One region of the Streptomyces sp. NPDC046862 genome, then DNA from elsewhere that is predicted to be linked to it. Evidence: riboswitches for the same ligand, from Rfam matches in the RefSeq annotation. Region 1 holds a riboswitch; each other region holds the start of a gene.

Region 1 (5,735 bases):
GGCGACGAACTGTGCCTCGTCATGCTCGGTGTCCGCCACGTAGCCGGTGATGCGGGCGCCCTCTCCGGCGTTGGTCCAGAGGTTCTTGGGGCGGCGGGACTCGTTGCGCTCGATGACCGCGTTGGCCGCGCTCAGGATCGTCTGCGTGGAGCGGTAGTTCTGCTCGAGCAGGATCGTCGTCGCGTCCGGGTAGTCCTCCTCGAACTGGAGGATGTTGCGGATGGTGGCGCCGCGGAAGGCGTAGATCGACTGGTCGGCGTCACCCACGACGCACAGCTCGGCGGGCTGGAGGTCGTCCGCGCCGGGCGGCACGTCCACGGGGTGCTCGGAGGTGCCGACGAGTTCCCGTACGAGGGCGTACTGGGCGTGGTTGGTGTCCTGGTACTCGTCGACGAGCACGTGGCGGAAGCGGCGGCGGTAGTGCTCGGCGACGTCGGGGAAGGCGCGGAGCAGGTTGACCGTCGTCATGATCAGGTCGTCGAAGTCGAGGGCGTTGGCCTCGCGCAGCCGCGACTGGTAGAGCGCGTACGCCTGGGCGAGGGTCTTCTCGAAGCCGTCGGTGGCCTGGGCGGCGAAGTCCTCCTCGTCGATCAGCTCGTTCTTGAGGTTGCTGATCTTGGCGCTGAAGGACTTCGGCGGGAAGCGCTTGGGGTCGAGGTCCAGGTCGCGGCAGACCAGCGCCATGAGCCGCTTGCTGTCGGCGGCGTCGTAGATCGAGAAGGACGACGTGAAGCCGAGCCTCTTGCTCTCCCGCCGCAGGATCCGCACGCAGGCGCTGTGGAACGTCATCACCCACATCGCGTTCGCCCGCGGGCCGACGAGCTGCTCGACGCGCTCCTTCATCTCGCCCGCGGCCTTGTTGGTGAAGGTGATAGCGAGGATCTGGCCCGGGTGGACGTGCCGCTCGCCGAGGAGGTGGGCGATGCGGTGCGTGAGCACGCGGGTCTTGCCGGAGCCGGCACCGGCCACGATGAGCAGGGGCGAGCCGGAGTGGACGACTGCCGCACGCTGGTTCTCGTTCAGCCCCTCCAGGAGCGTGGCCGGGTCCACCGCGGGGCGCGGGGCGCCGTCGCGGTAGTACGCGTCCCTGTCCGGTGGCACGTCGAACCGGCCGCCGAACAGGTCGTCCGGAACGGGCTCCGGCACGTGCTCGTCCTCGGGCGGCGGCGGGGGCTCTTCCTCGTGGGCCCGCGGGGCCTTGAGGTCCGCCAGGAAGCTGTCGTCAAAGAGGCTGCTCATCGCTCTCCGAGTCTAGGCCGCCCCACCGACAGCGAGGGGCCACCCCGCGAACTCGACCCTCTCCCCGTCCGGTCGGCGATCTTCCGGAGCCGATCGCCGGGGCGATCCTCACCGTCCAGGTTCGCATCGTCACCACTCGTGACCGTGCCGCACACGTGAGCACGCGTGAGCGCACGTGTCACCTCGCCCACCAAAACACCCGTTCACCACCAAAGAAGCCAAGAAGGGCAGAGCTCGCACCACGAACGAGTCCCCCTATATCCCCTTGGATTCGCCACGATCCGCGACGTCCTGAGTCAAGGTCACGAAAACGTATCGGGCATATCGCGCATCAACCTTCACAGAGGCCACACGAGTTGGCTAGCGTTCTTGTGGGCCGCTCGACACAACCGGCGAACGTCGCCGGGCCGGGCGTCCTCCGCCGAGTCCGGCGCACCCTCACGGGAGCCGGAGCCGGGGACCCACCGACCTTGGGGTGAATCGGTCCACCTGCCGTACGCGGCACGGACCGTAGGGCACACCTTCCGACGCAAGCGCCCGAACCCGACAGCTAACTCGGTAGGCGGACAACGGAAGGAGCCCGCCTTTCATGGCGCCGCACCGAAAGCCGCGTCCTGCCCGGACGCGCACAGGCATACGGACGCCCGCCCTGGCGACGGCGGCACTGACGTCCATGGCCCTGTTCTCCCAGACGGCGAACGCCGCGCCCTCGACCGACGACAAACCGAGCCTCGAAGAGGTCGAGAAGAAGGTCGGCGACCTCTACCGCCAGGCCGAGTCGGCGACCGAGAAGTACAACGCGGCCGAGGAGAGGACGACCAAGCAGAAGAAGCGTGTCTCCACGCTCCTCGACGATGTCGCCCAGCGCACGGAGAAGCTCAACGAGGCCCGGGAGCGGCTGGGTTCGTTCGCCGCCGCCCAGTACCGGACGGGCGCCGCCTCCCCGGACACGGCGGCGATGCTGCTGGCGGACAACCCGCAGGACTACTTCGACCAGACCCAGTTGATGGACCGCTTGACGGAACGTCAGAAGGACGTGGTCGACGACTACATCACGCAGCAGACGGAGACGGCACAGAAGCGCCAGGAGGCCACCGAGAGCCTCGCGTCGCTCACGGACTCCCAGGCCACGCTGAAGTCGTCCAAGGCGCAGGTCCAGACGAAGCTCACCGAGGCCCGTGAGCTGCTGACGAAGCTGACCGCCGAGGAGAAGGCCCGCCTCGCGGCGATCGAGAAGGAGAAGCAGGAGGAGGCCGATCGCCGGGCGGCGGAGCTGGCGCGGCAGCAGGCGGCCGAGGCGGAGAAGCAGCAGGCCGCGCAGCAGCAGGCGGCGCAGGAGCAGACAGCAGGCAGCACCTCCACGGTCGAGGCTCCGGCCGAGGACTCCACCTACGCCACGAAGGCCGCCAAGGCCCTCGCGTTCGCCCGCGTCCAGATCGGCAAGCCCTACGTCTGGGGCGCGACCGGCCCCGACTCGTACGACTGCTCCGGCCTCACCCAGGCCGCCTGGAAGGCCGCCGGCGTCGACCTGCCGCGCACCACGTACGACCAGGTCAACGCGGGCAGGACCGTCGCTCTCGCCGACGCCCGACCCGGTGACCTCGTCTTCTTCTACGACGACATCAGCCACGTCGGCCTCTACATCGGCAACGGCATGATGATCCACGCGCCCAAGCCGGGGGCCTACGTCCGCGAGGAGTCGATCTTCTACGACGGGGAGTCGGCGATCCACAGCGTGGTGCGGCCGGCGTAACGGTCGGCGTAACGACCACCCCTCCGGCCCTGGTCGGCGCTCGGCTTCTCGCCGACGGCCAGGGCCGGACTGGTGGCTGTCAGGTCCAGAGCACCGCGATGAAGATGTTCACCGTGGTCAGGGCGCCCACGAGGCCGAACAGTCCCTTCTCCACCCGCTCCTCGTCGCGCTTCACATAGACGAGCCCGAGGATCACGACCAGCAGGGCCAGCTTCACGCCGATCTTGATGTTGTTGACCGGCTGATCGTCGGCCTGGTTGAGGCCTACCAGGACGGCGCCGGTGATGAGCATCGTCAGCGCGCCGTGCAGCATGGCGGGCACGAAACGGGCCGCCCCCTGACCCATCGCCTTCACCTGGGTGAGAAATCCGCCCAGGAGGGAGGCTATGCCGATGATGTGCAGGGCGACGAAGAGATGGATGAGTACGTCCATGGAGCCGGAGCCTAACCAGGAGCCCTCGCCCGGCCGGGCACCGGGGCCCCGGCTTCCGCCGCCGAGCATGGGCTGCGTCTGCGCGCCTCCATATGCGCCTCCAGATAGACGCCATAGGCGCCAGATAGGCGCCATCTGCGCCTCCATAGCACCGCTCGGCCACCCGTTGGCGCATAACCACCGCATCGGTCATCGCTCTGCGTGAAGTCGGTGACGCCAGGCGGGGATCGCGGTCGCATACGGTCACCCGACGGTCCGTCCACACCAATTCCGCACATAGCGTTACCGAGCGGACACCGTCAGGTTTACCGTCCTCCCCCAGGTGACCGGCTCCCCACCGCCGCCCGAACCAGGGGCGGCAGCCGGACACCTCCGCCGAGAGGTCCGGCGGCGGCTCGCTCCCCCTGTGCGGGCCGCCGCCGGACGCGCGACCGCCGACCCCCACGGTGGTCCCGGCCCACAGGCCGTCTCGGTCGCGTCGTACGAAAGGACGTGACGCCCACTTGCCAGCGCACCGCAGGCCCCGACAGCGCCTCCTCGGCGGCAACACGGCTCGTACCGCCTTCACGATCGCCCTGGCGGGCGCGGCGGGCGCGGCCGGCCTCGACGGCACCGGGCACGCCGAACCGCAACGCACACCGGCGCAGGCCCAGGCGAAGGTGAACAGGCTGTACGAGGAGGCTGAGGTCGCGACCGAGCGGTACAACGGCGCGCGGGAGAGGGCCGGCGAGGCACGGGAGCGCCTGGAGGACCTGCGGGACGAGGCGGCGCGCCGGACGGAGGAGCTGAACTCGTCGCGCGAGAAGCTCGGTTCCATGGCGGCGGCGCAGTACCGCGAGGGTGGCATCGACCCCGCGGTGCGGCTCGCGCTGAGCGACGACCCGGACGCGTACCTGGACGGTGCCGCCTTCGCGGAACGGATGGGCAGCCGTCAGGCGTCGGACGTGGCGAGCGCACGCACGCAGTTGCGGGAGATCGAGCAACTGCGAGGTGCCGCGCACATCGAACTCTCGCGGCTCGCGTCCCGGCAGGCGGCCATGGAGCGGCACAAGCGGACGATCAACGGAAAGCTGGGCGAGGCGAGGCGTCTGCTGGCGCGGCTGCCGGAGGGCGAGCGGGCGCGACTGGACGCGGCGGGCGGCGCGGGGCGCGCATCGCGGTCCGGAGCCACGGCGCGCGACCTCGGCCCCCTCCCGGCGGCCCCCTCCACCGCCCAGGCGCCCAACCCACGGGCGGCCGCGGCCCTTTCGTACGCGTACGGCAAGCTCGGCAGCCCGTACGTGTGGGGCGCGACCGGTCCCGACGCCTTCGACTGCTCGGGGCTCGCACAGGCGGCGTACCGCGCGGCCGGGGTCTCGCTGCCCCGGACGACGTACGCGCAGATCGGCGCGGGGCAGCGCGTCGCGCGCTCCCAGCTCCTGCCCGGTGACCTGGTGTTCTTCTACTCCGGGGTCAGCCATGTGGGCATCTACGCGGGGAACGGGCAGATGGTCCACGCACCCCGCCCGGGGGCGCCGGTGCGGGTCGCGCCGGTGGACGAGATGCCGTTCGCGGGGGCTACGCGGGTGGTCTGAGCCTCCGAACTGAAGCAGGGGAACGGCGGGTCAGATCACGCGGAAGAGGCCGGCGGCGGCGTGGACGTCGGTGAGGTCCTCGACGGAGCGGAGGTTGTCGCACAGGGCCTCCAGGAACGAACCGGCGTCGCCGACGCGCGGGGCGCCGACGACCACGCCGAAGACCCGGAAGCCCAACAGGCGCTTGGCGTCGTTCCAGCCGCGCATCCATTCCTCGGTGACGCCGCAGTCGTCGTCGGTGATCATCACGATGTCGCCGCGTCGGCGGGCGGCGTCGTTGAACTCCTCCTCCAGCAGTTCGGCGGCCGCCGTCAGCGGCGTCTGGTAGCTGGTCCCGCCGCCGAGGAAGGTCTCCACGAAGTCGAGGGTCCGGTCGATTCCGGCGGGCCGGCCGCCCGGGAAGCGGAAGACCTGGATCTTGTCGGCGGCGGAGAACAGGATGCCGACGAAGTCACGCCCCGCGTGGCGGGCCTGGTCCAGCAGCGCCAGGGCGCAGGCCTTGGCCCACGCCTCCCGGGTGACCCCGCCGGGCCCCGCCTCGTACATGGAGTGCGAGGTGTCCACGCACGCGATGACGGCACCCTGGCCGGTGGTTTGCTCCCCCTGGCTGTCGTAGAGCATCAGCTCCCCCGCGGCGTAGCGCACGGCGAACACCGCGCGCAGTTCGGGCACGCCGAGAGCCGCCAGCTCGGAGGGGATGACGCGGGAGAGGTCGTTGCCGAGCGTGACGCCGACG
Region 2 (5,735 bases), on a different contig from region 1:
GGCGGCCCTGCGCGTGGCGGCACGGGCCTACCGGGACGCGGTGCGGTCCGCCGAGGGACTGGAGGCCTAGGGTCCGTTCCAGGCGGCCGGACGGCGACGTCCCGTACTGCGGATACCGTCAAGGAGTGACCAACCAGCCCCACCACGCCCCGATCGACACCGCTCCCGAGCTCTTCACCTGGGAGTTCGCCACCGATCCCTACCCCGCCTACGCCTGGCTCCGGGAGCACGCCCCCGTGCACCGGACCCGGCTGCCCAGTGGCGTGGAGGCCTGGCTGGTCACCCGGTACGCCGACGCGAAACAGGCGCTGGCGGACGCGCGGCTGTCCAAGAACCCGGCCCACCACGACGAGCCGGCCCACGCCAAGGGCAAGACCGGCATCCCCGGTGAGCGCAAGGCCGAGCTGATGACGCATCTGCTCAACATCGACCCGCCGGACCACACCCGGCTGCGGCGGCTCGTCAGCAAGGCCTTCACCCCCCGGCGCGTCGCCGAGTTCGCGCCGCGCGTCCAGCAGCTCACCGACCACCTCATCGACCAGTTCGCCGGCCGGGGCCAGGCCGACCTCATCCACGAGTTCGCGTTCCCGCTGCCCATCTACGCCATCTGCGACCTGCTCGGCGTCCCCCGGGAGGACCAGGACGACTTCCGGGACTGGGCGGGGATGATGATCCGACACGGAGGAGGACCCCGGGGCGGGGTCGCGCGGTCCGTCAAGAAGATGCGGGGCTACCTCGCCGACCTCATCCACCGCAAGCGCGAGGCTCTCCCCGACACCCCCGCCCCCGGCGAGGACCTCATCTCGGGTCTCATCCGGGCCTCCGACCACGGCGAGCACCTCAGCGAGAACGAGGCCGCCGCGATGGCGTTCATCCTGCTGTTCGCGGGGTTCGAGACGACCGTCAACCTCATCGGGAACGGGACGTACGCGCTCCTCACCCACCCCGAGCAGCGCATACGGCTCCAGAAGTCCCTCGCCGCCCAGGAGCGGGGACTCCTGGAGACCGGTGTCGAGGAACTCCTGCGGTACGACGGACCCGTCGAACTCGCCACCTGGCGTTTCGCCACCCGGCCGCTGACCATCGGAGGGCAGGACATCGCCCAGGGCGACCCCGTCCTCGTCGTGCTCGCCGCGGCCGACCGGGACCCCGAGCGGTTCGCCGACCCCGATGTCCTCGATCTCGGCCGCCGGGACAACCAGCACCTCGGTTACGGCCACGGCATCCACTACTGCCTCGGCGCGCCCCTCGCCCGCCTGGAGGGGCAGAGCGCGCTCGCGACCCTCCTCACCCGCCTCCCCGACCTCCGACTCGCGGTGGATCCGGCCGATTTGCGCTGGCGCGGCGGGCTCATTATGCGGGGATTGCGCACGCTTCCCGTGGAGTTCACACCTGTTCGGCCGACAGATCGGGCATGACGCCCAGGGGGCCAGGGCGGGGCCGTCAAGGGTTCCCGCTCATACGCCGAACCACTCCCTGAAGTGACACTTTCTCAACTCTGTGATCTTCACGTGATCTGCGCTGCATTAACTTGTGACAACAGTTCGAGTGCGGATACGTTCACGCATCAGCGCGGCGACTCGCCACAGGCGTCGCGCCGGCCCCTGCTGTCGCGTGAAAGGCAACCGCATGCTCTCCGGGAACGGTCGTCACCGTCGCCCCCGTCAGGCTCCGGCCCTCCTCGTCGCGGCCGGAGTGACGGGCTCGGCCATCGCCATCCCGCTCCTCGGCGCGACCGGTGCGAGCGCGGCCAGCGGGACGACCTGGGACAAGGTCGCGGACTGCGAGAGCGGCGGCTCCTGGAGCGCCAACACCGGCAACGGGTACTACGGCGGGCTGCAGTTGTCCCAGGACGACTGGGAGAAGTACGGCGGCCTCGACTACGCGCCCAGCGCCGACCAGGCCAGCCGTTCCCAGCAGATCGCCGTCGCCGAGAAGGTCCTCGACGACGAGGGTGTGGGCGCCTGGCCCACCTGCGGGCTCCTCTCCGGACTCAACAAGGACTCCGGTTCCGCCGACGTGGACACCGGCGTGCTGGGCAAGTTGACCGGCTCGTCCGGTTCATCTGATTCATCCGGTTCGTCCGGTTCTTCGTCCTCCGGCACCTCCGAAGGGTCGGCCAAGGCCGACAGCGGACTGAATGGCTCCAGCGAGAGCACCTCCCGGGACTCCGGCAGCCCGCGCACGGATGCGGCGAAGGGTGATGAATCGGCCAAATCCGGGCAAGAGGGCGGATCTTCGGCGAAGGGTGAATCCGGTTCCGGCTCTGGGTCCGGATCCGAGGACGAGACCTCGGGAACCGGGCGTCACCGTGGCGCGACCGCCGATGAGGGTGCCACTGACGGCCGTACGGGCGCGGACGCCGGCTCCACCGGGCGGCACGCCTCGCAGGGCGGCGACTCGGTCAGGGACGCCGATCTGCCGGAGGACCCGTACGCCCCGTACCTCGCCCGGGCCGAGGGTGACCTCCTGGCCGTCGCCGACTCCCCTGGCCTGCTGGGGGGATGAGGCGAGCTGTGCGCCGGGAGCAGGGATGCGGCCGGTGCTGACCCCGGCCTTATATGCCCCGGTCAGAGGCTGAGCTTCGGTGATGAATCGGGCGAAAAGTAGCGAGAGTTAGCGCCATCTTTCGCCGTGAATGCCCGTTTTGATCTCAGTGGGAGATGAGTCACAGAAGCCCTGATCGTCTTTGTAAATCACCGGATCGCGTGTTTACGGTCGTGATCGCTCGCCACAGCGGGCCCCTGCGGTCGGTACGCCGAATCCTGCCAACGGCCGTACGGGAACAGTCGTCGCGTCAAGCGCCGTAGGCAGGAGCGGGGGACCCAAGGTAGGCGCCGGGCCCGGGAGTTGGGAGACGACCGGGAACGGCTTGGGGTGAAGCCGTGCGGAAGCGGCAGCGGACGTCGTCCGCGGCCGACCGTGCGGCCGGGCAACTCAACCGGCCCGAACCCGACAGCTCACCTCGCAGGCGTCGGTGAGGGGATCACTTCATGTTGTCTTCCTGCAAGGGCAAGCACCGTCGTCCGTCCAAGGCCACCCGCATCGTCGCGATGGCCGGCGTCACCGGTGCCGCCATCGCCGCCCCGCTGCTCGCGACCGGCACCGCCTCCGCAGCCACCTCCTCCGAGTGGGACGCGGTCGCCCAGTGCGAGTCCGGCGGCAACTGGTCGATCAACACGGGCAACGGCTACTACGGCGGTCTGCAGTTCTCCGCCTCCACCTGGGCCGCGTACGGCGGCACGCAGTACGCCTCCACCGCCGACCAGGCCAGCAAGGCCCAGCAGATCGCCGTCGCCGAGAAGGTCCTCGCGGCCCAGGGCAAGGGCGCCTGGCCGAACTGCGGCACGGGTCTGTCCGGCGCCGCGTACGACGGTGGGGCGGCCTCCTCGTCCTCCTCGAACTCGGGCTCGTCCGGCTCCTCCGCGAACTCCGGCTCCTCCGAGCAGAGCACCCAGAGCTCCGGTGCCCAGGAGCAGCGCGCCTCGCGTTCCCAGGAGCGGGCCACCGTCAAGACCCCGACCGGCAAGAAGGTCAAGAAGGGCGACGGCGAGTACAAGGTCGTCAAGGGTGACACCCTCAGCAGCATCGCCGAGAAGAAGAAGGTCAAGGGCGGCTGGCACAAGCTCTTCCAGCTGAACAAGGACATCATCGACGACGCCGACTTCATCTTCCCCGGCCAGCAGCTGCACCTGAGCTGACATCAGGGCGGTTCCCGGCTGAACCACAGGGCCCGCACATCCGTGTCCTCCACAGTGGAGGTCTCGTGAGGGCCGCCCCCCGTCCCCACGGGCTCCCCGCCCCGGTGCGTGTTCCCCCGTACGCACCGGGGCGGGGCTTTTTTGTGCCTCTCGCGGCGCTCCTTGGCAGGGGCTTTTTGTTCAGTTCAGGAACAATTTACTCTCGGTTTGGTCCACGGGGTGGGCGGGAGACTGGCCGATCCCCTGGAGACGGTTAGGCTCATCCCGCAGGGCCACGGCCCGCGTAACCGCGTCACATCCCAGAAGGAGATGCTCGTGCCGTCCATCGACGTCGTCGTAGCCCGGGAAATCCTGGACTCCCGAGGCAACCCCACGGTCGAGGTCGAGGTCGGCCTCGACGACGGCAGCACCGGTCGTGCCGCCGTCCCGTCCGGCGCCTCCACGGGCGCCTTCGAGGCCATCGAGCTCCGCGACGGCGACTCGAACCGCTACCTCGGCAAGGGTGTCGAGAAGGCCGTCCTCGCCGTCATCGAGCAGATCGGCCCGGAGCTCGTCGGCTACGACGCCACCGAGCAGCGCCTGATCGACCAGGCGATGTTCGACCTGGACGCCACCGACAACAAGGGCTCCCTCGGCGCCAACGCCATCCTCGGCGTCTCCCTCGCCGTCGCCCACGCCGCCTCCGAGGCGTCCGACCTCCCCCTCTTCCGCTACCTGGGCGGCCCGAACGCGCACCTGCTGCCGGTGCCGATGATGAACATCCTGAACGGCGGCTCGCACGCCGACTCCAACGTGGACATCCAGGAGTTCATGATCGCCCCGATCGGCGCGGAGACCTTCTCCGAGGCCCTGCGCTGGGGCGCCGAGGTGTACCACACCCTGAAGAAGGTCCTGAAGAGCAAGGGCCTGGCCACCGGCCTCGGCGACGAGGGCGGCTTCGCCCCGAACCTCGGCTCCAACCGCGAGGCCCTCGACCTCATCCTCGAGGCGATCAAGGAGGCCGGCTACACCCCCGGCGAGCAGATCGCCCTCGCGCTCGACGTCGCCGCCTCCGAGTTCTACAAGGACGGCTCCTACACCTTCGAGGGCAAGACGCGCTCCGCCACCGAGATGACGGACTACTACGCGGAGCTGGTCGACGCCTACCCGCTGGTCTCCATCGAGGACCCGCTGTTCGAGGACGACTGGGACGGCTGGAAGACCATCACCGACAAGCTCGGTGACAAGGTCCAGCTCGTCGGCGACGACCTGTTCGTCACCAACCCCGAGCGCCTGGCCCGCGGTATCGACGAGGGCGCGGCCAACGCCCTGCTGGTGAAGGTGAACCAGATCGGCTCGCTCACCGAGACCCTGGACGCCGTCGAGCTGGCCCAGCGCAGCGGCTTCAAGTGCATGATGTCCCACCGCTCCGGTGAGACCGAGGACGTCACCATCGCCGACCTCGCCGTCGCCACCAACTGCGGCCAGATCAAGACCGGCGCCCCGGCCCGCTCCGAGCGCGTCGCCAAGTACAACCAGCTGCTGCGCATCGAGGAGATCCTCGACGACGCGGCGGTGTACGCGGGCCGCTCGGCCTTCCCTCGCTTCAAGGGCTGATCCGTACTGGGTTGTACAGGGTCAAGGCCTAGCCAGTCGTACGTACGTCCCCGTCGCGGTCCCGTACCGTGTGCGGGGACGTACGCGCATAGGAGCCTTCCGGGAAGCACTTCGGGAAGCACTTCGGGAAGCACTTCGGGAAGCACTTCGGGAAGCACGCAGGCAAGCGGAGGCGGAGAGCCAGCATGGCCGTCAAGAACCGTGGCAGCCGGAACAACCGGGACAACCGGGACCGTTTCTCCACCTCGACCCGGCTGCGACTGCTCGGCGAACAGACGGCGGCCCGCGTCTACCGCTCCCAGACCAAGCGCCAGGCCCACCGCTCCCGGCTGACCGGGCGGGCCGCCCTGCTCGCGCTCGTACTCTGCACGCTGATCGTGGCGCTGGCGTACCCGATAAGGCAGTACGTCTCCCAGCGCGCCGAGATCGCCGAGCTGG
Region 3 (5,735 bases), on a different contig from region 1:
CAGCCAGGGCGGTGCCGTACTCGGCCCGGCGCGGGTCATCGACCATCTGGTCAACTCGGCCCGCACCTTCATCTTCGACACCGGTCTCGCCCCGGCCGCGGCCGGGGCGGCCCTCGCGGCGCTGCGGCTGCTGCGCCGGGAGCCCGAGCGCGCCGCGCGGGCGCGCGAGGTGGCGACGGAACTGCACGCACGGCTGACGGCGTCGGGCCTGGAAGCGGTGCGGCCCGACGCCGCCGTGGTCTCCGTGCGCGCGCCGTCCCCCGAACAGGCGGTGCGGTGGGCGGCGGACTGCCGAGCGGCCGGTCTCGCCGTCGGCTGTTTCCGCCCACCGTCCGTACCCGACGGCATCTCAAGGCTGCGGCTGACCGCCCGTGCGGATCTCACCGACGGGCAACTCGACCGAGCCGTACGGGTGATCGGCGAGACGCGACCGTGAGTCGGCGTGACACGGCCGTGCACCGCGATCGAGGGGAATGATCACGCGGACGTGATCGTGGTGTTGGTAGTGGTGGGGGACTGGTCGTGGACGTGGTGGTCGGTGCGGTCACCGAAGCGCCGCGATGAACCCCTCCCAGGCCTCGGGGGTGAACAGCAGGGCGGGCCCCGTCGTGTTCTTCGAGTCGCGCACGGCGACCTGTCCGGCCCAGAGGCCGGGACCGGGACGGGCCGTCTCGACGCAGTTGTTCATTCCGGTGCTGCGGCTGCTGCGCAGCCACCGCACATCGCGCAATGCGGTACTTGAGGGGACGTTCCGAGGCAGTGAAGTTGCGGACATGGGTGCCTCCTTACGCGCCGGCGGCTATCCCGGCGATGTAATCCAACGATTCCTCGGGCGAAAGGGCGTGGATCTGAAGGGCGTTGAAGGCCTCGACATACGCCTGGAGGTCTTCTTTCCGCTCGAGGTAGAGGCTACTCGTCAAGTGGTCGAGAACAACCACGTCCAGATCAGTAGTGCGCGAAAATGAGAAGATTACGAAAGGACCGGTGATGCCCACATGTGCCCCAGCAGTGAACGGCAGCACCTGGAGTCGCACCTGCGGCAAGGCCGCCGCCTCCCGCAGCCGTCGCAACTGCCGCGCCATCACCTCCGGTCCGCCGACCTCCCGGCGCAGCACGGCCTCGTCCAGGAGCGCGTTCAACTCCAGCGGGGGATCTCCGTGCAGCACGACCTGTCGTGCGATGCGCACCTCCACCAGCGCGTCCAGCTTGTCCTCGTCCAGGCCCTCCACCGCGGCACGGGTCACCGCGCGGGCGTACTCCGGGGTCTGCAGCAGCCCGGGCACCACCGAGGTCTCCAGCGTGCGCATGCCGCTGGCCTGGGATTCCAGACTGATGAAGTCCCGGTACGTGGGAGGCAGCACCCCGCGGTAGGCGTGCCACCAGTTCTGCCGGCCGCCACCGCCGTCCTCGCCGCCCGCCAGGGCCAGCAGCAGTTCCCGCAACTCGGGATCCCGGACGTCGTACGCGTCGAGCAGGCGGCGCACGTCGGCCGGTTTCACTCCACTGGAGCCGGTCTCGATGCGGCTCACCTTCGACTGGTGCCAGCCGACGAGGCGCGCCGCCTCGATGCTGGTGAGGCCGACGCGGGTGCGCAGGTCACGCAATTCCGTGCCGAGTTTGCGTCGGCGCACCGCAGGACCGTACTGCATGGGTCGTCTCCTTCCGCCCGGCCGCGGTGCCGGGGGCGACGGTAGAGGATGGACCGAAAGGCCCGCCCAAATACGGTCGGTCGTCGGAGAGTTCACCGCTTCGAGCGACAGATATATGCATATCTTGGTGGATCGGCACCGCGACGGCCCTGGTGATGGCAATCTGGCGCGAAGCACCAGTCCGGGACCGTACTCGAATCCATCCGGCTCCGTGTCGGACTCCGGTCCCGTGGGAAAGGGACGACGTCGCCATGGCAGACCATCAGGAAGCATCCGTCACTCTGCCGAGCGATCCAGCCTCGGTCTCCGCGGCTCGCACATACGTCGCCACCGTGCTGGCCGAATGGGGCCTGCCGAGCGACGCGGAAGTCGCGGACACCGTACGGCTGATCGTGTCCGAACTCGCCACCAACGCCGTCCAGCACACGTTCGGGCAGTCACCCACGTTCACCGTGGACATCGCGCTCGACCGTGACGAGCAGCTGCGGATCGGCGTCACCGACAGCCACCCGCGCTTTCCGAAACGTTTGCCCGCGGCCGTTCAGCAGGACAACGGCCGGGGCCTGGTCATCATCCGCTGGCTGACCGCCGAGTGCGGCGGCAGACTCAGCGTCAGACCAACCCGGGAGGGCGGCAAGACGGTGGCCATCGAACTGCCGTGGACGATCCCCGTCCAGCCGGTCACCGCCGCGGGGCAGAAAGATCCCTGAGCGGACGGGCCCGCGACCAGGGCCTCACCGGTCTCCGGGCGGCACCGCTTCGGGAGACCGTTCGGGAGACCGTGTGGATGTGGCGGCAGCGTCCCCGCGGAGGCCGGACCGCCGTACGAAGCGGGGCAGCACCCACCACAACGCGACACAGGCGCCGAACGTGCCGGCCCCGGCGGCGACACCGGCGCTCCGCTCCAGGGTCACGTCCACGACGAGCAGCACCGACCCGGTGAACGCCAGCATGAGCACACCCAGGCCGACGGTGGCCAGCCGGGAGGAGACCTGGACTATGAGCGGCTTGGCGTTCTGCTGGAAGAGCGAGCGGTGCAGCGCGGCCGGGGCCGTGAAGAGCGCCGCCGCGAGGACCGCCAGCAGCAGTGTGGTGACGTAGGTGACGCGCTGGACCGTGTCGAGGGACGGGAAGCGCGGGGTGAACGCCAGGGTCAGCAGGAAGGCGAAGAGGATCTGCACACCGGTCTGGGTGACGCGCAGCTCCTGGAGCAGCTCGACGAAGTTGCGGTCGGCTCTCTCCAGGGGTGTCTCGTTGCGTCCCCGGTGGGCACTCTGGTTGTCGGACATGGATGAACGAGTAACCATCCCGGCCCGCGTCACGCACCGGGAGGCGCCGGCCGGGCACGTCACGTCACGGGCCGGGCCCCCGGTGCGGGACGGTCAGGTCCCGGCGAGGCGGCTGGGCCCACGCGAGGCGCTGGGCCCCGCGCGGGACCGCCGCTGGACCCCGAGGGGCGACGGCTGCCCTCACCGCCGTCGCCCCTCGGGCGGGTCAGCGGACCCGGCCGTACCAGACGCTCTTCGTCCAGATCTTCTCTCGCTTCACGACCTCTCCGCTCTTCGGGGAGTGCCAGATCTTGCCCTTCCCGGCGTAGATGCCGACGTGGTAGACGCTCGAGCCCGAGTGGAAGAAGACGAGGTCTCCGGCCTTGCGGCTCTTGGCGGAGATGTGCTTCGTCTTGTTGTACTGCGCCTGGGCCGTACGGGGGAGCTTCTTACCCGCCTTCTTGAACGAGTACAGCGTCAGCCCGGAGCAGTCGAACCTCTTGGGGCCCGTGCCACCCCACTTGTAGGGCGAGCCCTTCTTGGACGCCGCGACCTGCAAGGCCTTGGTCGCCGGGGCGGCCGCCTCCGCGTCTGACGCGACGCCAGGGGCCACGATGCTGCCGCCCACTGCGGCGATGGTGAGAGCCGAGGCCGTACCGGCCCGGACCATGAGCGACGGGACACGATTGAGCGCAGTCATGCGCAACCCTTCGTCAGCCGCCTGTGAAGGATGACCTGTCGGATTCGGGCTGGCGAAGTTGCCCGGCCGCGTTGCCGCGGCTTCACCCCAAGGGCTGCTCGGAACTGACGCTCCGGCGACCCGTCGTGCTTGGGTCCTCCACTCCTGCCGATCCACTCCTGTCGACCGGTCATCCGGGCGGCGGCAGGATTCGGCGTCCGCCCGGACCGCCCCGCCGCGGTGGCGGGGGCTTGTCGTCAGGTACGGATCTTGACGCACGAATGTCCAAAACGGCGAACGGAATCGGCAGTTTGTGGGGTTACTCACCACTCACCCGTTCGGGTGGACAGCCATTCCCACGCCCGGGAGTCAAGGAGGCCGACGAGCGCCGGACCAGCGAAGAAACAGTCGATTCCGCCGTTGTGGTACGCGGGTTGCGCAACTTTCCTGGGCCCGAGAAGGGATCGAAATCTGCCCCGTTCGTCGGTACGTCCTCTGGTCCGTTCGAGATCCGGACCGGACGCCTCGTCAGTTCGGCACGCGACCCGGATCCGTGCCGGTGCGTCAGCCCTCCGGTTCGGGAGGCAGTGCTATGCGTGCCGTACGACGCTCACCGTCGAGGACCCGCAGGGCCCGCGCGAGAGTCGGTGCGTGCACCTCGTTCTCACCCCGGGTGTGCATCAGTTCGAGCGCGGCGCGCAGGGCCGTCGCCTTGGCGACCAGGGCCTGGGCGGCGCGCAGCCCGCGGTAGGTGTCGCCGGGGCGGGCCGGGTTGATCCGGCCGAGCAGGTCCACCACGTCGAGGTAGCGGTCGATCAACTCTGCCTCGGCGCGGGTGAGCGCGGGCAGCGGCGGCAGGTCCGGTGGGAGCATCGACGGCTCACCTCGCGCCGGGCAGGTCGCGCGAGGTCCTCCGGCTGGGGATGATCCGGTCCACCAGGCCGTACTCCATGGCCGCCTTGGCGTCCAGGATCTTGTCCCGCTCGATGTCGTCGCTCACCCGCTCGGCGCTCTGACCGGTGTGCCGGGCGAGTATCTCCTCCAGCTTCCGGCGGTTGCGCATCAACTCGTCGGCCTGGATGGCCAGATCGGACGCCTGCCCCTGGATCGGCTCGTGGAGCGAGGGCTGGTGGATCAGCACGCGGGCGCCCGGCAGCGCCGACCGCTTGCCCGGGGTGCCGGCGGCCAGCAGCACCGCGGCGGCCGACGCCGCCTGGCCCAGGCAGACGGTCTCCACGTCGCAGGTGACGTACTGGATCGTGTCGTAGAGGGCCGTCATCGCGGTGAACGAGCCGCCCGGCGAGTTGATGTAGAGCGAGATGTCCCGGTCCGGCGCGGCGTGCTCCAGATACATGAACTGAGCCATCACGTCGTTCGCCGACGTGTTGTCGATCGCCGTCCCGAGGAACACGATCCGCTCCTCCAGCAGCTTCGAGTACGGATCCATCGTCCTGAGGCCCGCACTCGTGCGTTCGGTGAACTCCGGCAGGACGTAGCGGGCGGACGGTCGGCTCATGGCGGGCGCCTCCTCTGATCGAGTTCTGTAAAAAATGTACAGGACGTACGTCTCTGTGGTCAGAGGGGCGGGGCACGCTGAGAGCGAAACCAGGGCGGGGCCTCGCCGGGCGTGGACATGGCAGCGCCCCGGACCGGAGCGGTCCGGGGCGCCCTGGGGCTGAGCGTGCCGGGGGTCAGTTGATCGCGACGGGGGCGGGTCTGCCCCTGAAGGTGATCGGTGACCAGCCGTGCGACATGACGAGCTCGTTCAGGGCGTTCGCGATATCCAGCTCCGTGAGCCGGTACGGCTCGGGTGCGTGTTGGGCGCTCAGGAGCGTGAAACTGATCTCGACGGTGGTGTCGGAGTCGGGCAGGGCGACGCTGCCGCGGAACTCGGTGCCGGGCGGGAACTCGACCGCCGCCGAGTCGCTCGTGCTCGCTCCGTCCTCCTCGGCCTGTGCCGCCCCTGCCGACGTGAGCACCGCCCCCGCTGCCGCCGTCCCCGAATACCCCAGCAGTGAGCGCCTGGAAATGCTGGACATGGTCCCCTCCTGGTAGTCGCTGGTTGTCATGGACGCCTCTTCTGAAGGTCCACGATCGATCGTATGAACGAATCGATCGCGGCGGGGCAGAAGGGGATCT

What was found. A riboswitch is a leader RNA that binds a small molecule or an ion and turns the genes downstream of it on or off. The one in region 1 is predicted to bind cyclic di-AMP.
Region 2: another riboswitch for cyclic di-AMP. It lies ahead of AB0959_RS28230 (transglycosylase family protein); the one in region 1 lies ahead of AB0959_RS22340 (NlpC/P60 family protein).
Region 3: another riboswitch for cyclic di-AMP. It lies ahead of AB0959_RS05105 (C40 family peptidase); the one in region 1 lies ahead of AB0959_RS22340 (NlpC/P60 family protein).

Annotation. Positions count from the first base shown of each region.
Region 1 is NZ_JBEYXP010000019.1:123,164-128,898, forward strand. It holds gene pcrA (DNA helicase PcrA) at 1-1,239, opposite strand, end outside; cyclic di-AMP (ydaO/yuaA leader) riboswitch at 1,649-1,820, shown strand; gene AB0959_RS22340 (NlpC/P60 family protein) at 1,829-2,992, shown strand; gene AB0959_RS22345 (hypothetical protein) at 3,072-3,425, opposite strand; gene AB0959_RS22350 (NlpC/P60 family protein) at 3,929-4,999, shown strand; gene AB0959_RS22355 (VWA domain-containing protein) at 5,030-5,735, opposite strand, start outside.
Region 2 is NZ_JBEYXP010000027.1:104,007-109,741, reverse strand. It holds gene AB0959_RS28245 (nucleoside triphosphate pyrophosphohydrolase) at 1-70, shown strand, start outside; gene AB0959_RS28240 (cytochrome P450) at 126-1,418, shown strand; partial or broken gene AB0959_RS28235 (transglycosylase family protein) at 1,630-2,610, shown strand; cyclic di-AMP (ydaO/yuaA leader) riboswitch at 2,793-2,989, shown strand; gene AB0959_RS28230 (transglycosylase family protein) at 2,994-3,701, shown strand; gene eno (phosphopyruvate hydratase) at 4,017-5,297, shown strand; gene AB0959_RS28220 (septum formation initiator family protein) at 5,483-5,735, shown strand, end outside.
Region 3 is NZ_JBEYXP010000003.1:354,805-360,539, reverse strand. It holds gene AB0959_RS05130 (8-amino-7-oxononanoate synthase) at 1-436, shown strand, start outside; gene AB0959_RS05125 (DUF397 domain-containing protein) at 545-775, opposite strand; gene AB0959_RS05120 (helix-turn-helix transcriptional regulator) at 786-1,649, opposite strand; gene AB0959_RS05115 (ATP-binding protein) at 1,901-2,359, shown strand; gene AB0959_RS05110 (DUF6328 family protein) at 2,384-2,938, opposite strand; gene AB0959_RS05105 (C40 family peptidase) at 3,144-3,617, opposite strand; cyclic di-AMP (ydaO/yuaA leader) riboswitch at 3,621-3,823, opposite strand; gene AB0959_RS05100 (hypothetical protein) at 4,161-4,469, opposite strand; gene AB0959_RS05095 (ATP-dependent Clp protease proteolytic subunit) at 4,477-5,112, opposite strand; gene AB0959_RS05090 (hypothetical protein) at 5,288-5,635, opposite strand.